Regions from separate parts of the Cohnella sp. GCM10012308 genome, predicted to be linked through region 1. Evidence: predicted binding sites of a transcription regulator. Region 1 holds the regulator's gene; the other holds the start of a gene.

Evidence for each region. The regulator Rex, encoded in region 1, represses fermentation and respiration genes when NADH is low (regulators of the CRP and FNR family bind a similar motif). The targets are predictions, from matches to a motif close to TTGTGAAATATTTCACAA.
Region 2: ACFOTD_RS27450 (DUF1641 domain-containing protein) is a predicted target of Rex. The motif match lies at 1,249-1,266, and genes of this name have one in related genera.

Annotation. Positions count from the first base shown of each region.
Region 1 covers NZ_JBHRYU010000017.1:131,566-133,766, reverse strand. Annotated here, with positions in the region: gene dinG (ATP-dependent DNA helicase DinG) at 1-651, shown strand, start outside; gene ACFOTD_RS18875 (redox-sensing transcriptional repressor Rex) at 648-1,334, shown strand; gene ACFOTD_RS18870 (amidohydrolase) at 1,331-2,201, shown strand, end outside.
Region 2 covers NZ_JBHRYU010000033.1:79,870-82,070, reverse strand. Annotated here, with positions in the region: gene ACFOTD_RS27455 (CynX/NimT family MFS transporter) at 1-1,122, shown strand, start outside; gene ACFOTD_RS27450 (DUF1641 domain-containing protein) at 1,357-1,788, shown strand; gene ACFOTD_RS27445 (NAD(P)/FAD-dependent oxidoreductase) at 1,825-2,201, shown strand, end outside.

The sequences.
Region 1 (2,201 bases):
CTGACGAGCCAGTTCATGGAACAGCCGCGCTCGGTGCTGCTCGGTACGAGCAGCTTCTGGGAAGGCGTCGATCTTCCGGGCGATGCCCTGACCTGTCTCGCGATCGTCCGGCTGCCGTTCCAGCCGCCGAACCATCCGGTGACGGAGGCCAAGAGCGAGCGATTGACCGCGCAGCGCAAAAATCCGTTCATGAAGCTGTCGCTGCCGCAGGCGGTCATCAAGTTCAAGCAAGGCTTCGGCAGACTCGTGCGCACCGCTTCGGACAAGGGCATCGTCGTTTTGTACGATACCCGCGTCATCGATACGAGCTACGGCAAATACTTTTTGTATTCGCTGCCCGGCCCCAAGATGGAGCATTTGCCGCTAGCGGGCCTGGTGCCGCGCGTGCGGGAATGGCTGCATCCGGCGAATGCCGCCGCTGCCGCGGAAACGGCATCCGACGCCGAAGCTTCATCCAACGCCGAATCCCCATTGGATACGGAATCCTCATCGGATGCGGAAACCGCGCCCGCCGGCGATACGCCGCCCGCTCCGTCCGGCGAGACCGGCGTTCCGGAGACACCGGCATCCGATAAGATCAAGACCAAACGGACAAGAACTAAAAAACCGAAGCAGGAATCCGATGGGTGGGAAGGAGAAGTCTCCAGTTGAAGCAAATCAAAATTTCCGAAGCGGTCGTCCGGCGCCTTCCGATCTACCTGCGCTACCTCAACGAGCTGAGCATCAGCGACGTACAGACCGTGTCCTCGCAGGATCTCGGAGACAAGCTCGATCTCAATCCCGCCCAGATTCGCAAAGATCTCGCCTATTTCGGCGAGTTCGGGCGCAAGGGCGTCGGTTATAATGTCGGTTATCTGATCGAGAAAATCCGCCATATCCTCAACCTCGACCGCCCGATTCACGTGGCGCTCGTGGGTGCCGGGAACCTCGGCCGCGCGCTTTGCAATTACAATATGTACCTGAAGGACAATATGAAAATCGTATCGGTGTTCGACGACGATCCGGCCAAAAAAGGCGTGTCCATCGGCAATCTGACCGTTAACCCGATTCAAATGCTTCCGCATGAAGTGAAGGACAAGGAGATCTCGATCGGAATCATCACCGTGCCGGCGAGCGAAGCGCAGAAGGTCGCGGATCGCTTTGTCGAAGCGGGAATCCGGGCGATTTTGAACTTCGCGCCGACGGTGCTGAAAATTCCCGCGGGTATCCGCATTCATCACGCGGATTTTACGAGCGACCTGCTGAGCTTGGCTTATTATATGGATCACGATCTGGATGCGGACGGGGCGGAAGAGCCAGGCGTATCCGGGGACGAAGAAGGAGCGGAACAATGAAACGTTGGCTAATCGAGAACGGCATTTTTGCGGAGCTGTCCGCGGAGCGGCAAACTTTCGAAGGGTGGCTCTACGTCGAAGACGGGTATATCTCCGCATCGGGCGAAGGCGCCCCTCCGGCGGAGCTTCGCGATCAAGCGGAGGAGATCGTAAGCGGCAAGGGGCTGCTGTTCCTGCCCGGTCTGATCAATACGCACGGCCATGCGGCGATGTCGCTGTTGCGAGGCCTGGCGGACGATCTGGTGCTCCAGGACTGGCTTGAAAATCATATGTGGCCGATGGAAGCGAAGTTTACGGGCGAGGACGTCTACTGGGGAACGTCCCTGGCCGCTGCGGAAATGATTCTTAGCGGAACGACGACCTTCGTCGACATGTACGATCATATGGATAAAGTCGCCGAGGTTGCTGCCCAGGCTGGCCTGCGCGCTACGCTTACCCGCGGCGTTATCGGCCTCTGCCCGCCCGACGTCCAGACGGCGAAGCTGAACGATGCCGTGCAGTTCGCGAAGGACTGGCAAGGAGCGCAAGACGGCCGCATTCAGGTGATGATGTCTCCGCATTCGCCCTATACATGCCCGCCCGACTATATAGAACGCATCGTGGCCGCCGCGAACGAGCTCAATTTGCCGCTGCACACGCATATGTCCGAGACCGCTGCCGAAGTGGCTCTGAACGTCAAGCAATACGGCGCGCGTCCGGTCGAGCACCTGGACAAGCTCGGATTCTTTTCCCGACCTTCGCTCGTTGCCCATGCCGTACATCTGAACGACGACGAGATCGCGCTGCTCGCCGAGCGCCGCGTCGCCGTCTCGCACAATCCGGTCAGCAATCTGAAGCTCGCCAGCGGCGTGGCGAGAGTGCCGGAAT
Region 2 (2,201 bases), on a different contig from region 1:
AAGGACGACCTGGCGCTGTCGGGCGCAGGCGCGGGCATGCTGACAACACTCGGCCTGCTTGCCTTCGCCGTGATCTCGCCGGCGGCGCCCAAGCTGTCGCGCCGCTACGGCGCGGAGAACACGCTCCTCGTCGGCATGGCCTTGATCACGGTGGGCGTAATCGTGCGGGCCGCTCCTTATTCGGCGCTGCTGTTCGCGGGCACCGTATTGATCGGCATCGGCATCGGCCTTGGCAACGTGCTCGTGCCCGCGCTCATCAAGCGGGACTTCGCGAACCGCGCCGGACTCATGACCGGTATCTACTCGGTCGCCCTTACGCTCGTCGCCGGCATCGCGTCCGGCGTCAGCATTCCGATTGCGGACGCGCCGGGCTTCGGCTGGCGCGGCGCGCTCGGCGTATGGGGGCTCGCCTCCACGCTGGCGATGATCGCTTGGCTGCCGCAGGTCAGCCGCGGCCGGCGCGAGCGGGGCGTCAGCCGCCCGGTCGTCGCGTCAGCGCGCCCGTGGCGCTCGCCATTGGCTTGGCAGGTCTCTTTGTTCATGGGCTTCCAATCGATTATTTTTTATGTCAACGTCACCTGGCTGCCGGAGCTTCTGCAGGATCGCGGCATGAGTCCGGGCACCGCAGGCTGGATGCTGTCGCTCATGCAGATCATCGGCCTGCCCGCCAACTTCCTGGCGCCGGTGCTTGCTGCGCGGCGTCCGAGCCAGCGGGGTATTATGGCGATCGTCATGACGATGCTCCTCGTCGGATACGGGGGCTTGCTTTTGGATGCCGGCACGGGACCTCTGACGGTTGCGTGGGTACTTCTGATCGGGGTCGGCGCTGGCGCAAGCTTCAGCCTTTGCCTCGTGTTTTTCTCGCTGCGCACCCGCACCGCGAGCGAGGCGACGGAGCTGTCGGGCATGGCTCAATTCGTCGGCTACCTCGTGGCGGCGGTAGGCCCCGCTTTTATCGGTTTTATCCACGACCGCTCCGGGGGATGGCAGACGCCGCTCGTGGTCATGGTCGTCGTCGTGGCGCTGGCTGCGCTGTTCGGGCTGGGCTCGAGCCGGGCCGCCTATGTATCGTCAGCTTCCGTGTCGGCCCCCAATGATTCGACAGGCGCCGACACAAAATAGACACAATTAACCTTTTTAATTTTTTTACATCTGGGGCGCAAACGGGTGTAAAATGGTGAACAAGGGTTCATTTCGACCTTCCGGATCGAATACGAAGAAGCTAAAGGAATAGCGGCACGCCTTTTTATGTGAAAAATGGTACAAATGTCGCCCGCCTCCCCGTGCCCCTTCGTCCGACGAGACGGAGAATCGCAAGAGACCGCATGACCTTACTGTAAAGGAGGACTTTGTCTCATGACTACCACACCGCAATCGCAAGGCGCCGAGCAAGCTGTCGACGCGCAGAAGGCCCAGGATGTGCTGGATCAACTGATGAAGCCGGAAGTTCAACAATCGCTCACCACGCTGGTGGACAACCTGCCCAAGCTGACCGAGATGGTGACGACGCTGACCGCGGCGTACGATTTCGCTTCCGGCCTCGCGAAGGACCAAGTTTTCATCAACGACACGAAGGCGGGAATCGTCGAGTTTTTCACGCCTGTCGTCGACAAGGCCAAGGGCCTCGCATCCGCAGCGATCGAAGCCGGCGACCGTGCCGAAGCCGACACGCAGGCTGTAGGCCTGTTCGGTCTGCTCAAAATGCTGAAGGATCCGCAAGTGCAAAAGACGCTGCGCTACACCCAAGCATTCCTGAACGTACTGGCGGAGCGCCAGCAGCAACGCTAATCCCCAAACCACTGACTCACGAACGGAGGATGGACCATGGCTAAACAAATCTTGATCCTGGGCGGCGGTTACGGCGGATTGCTGAGCGCGCTGACGGCTCGTCAGCACCTGAGCGTCCACGAAGCGGCGATTACGGTCATCAACCGTTATCCGACCCACCAGATCATTACCGAGCTGCACCGCCTGGCTGCAGGCACGATCAGCGAACCTGCTGTTGCGCTGCCGCTTGCCAAGCTGCTGAAGAACCAAGGCATCAATGTGATCATCGATACTGTCAAGGAGATCAAGCCGAACGACAAAAAGGTAACGACGGCCGGCGGCGGCTCGTACACATACGACAACCTCGTCATCGCCCTCGGCTCCGAGACGGCTTACTTCGGCATCCCCGGACTGCAAGAAAACAGCTTCGTGCT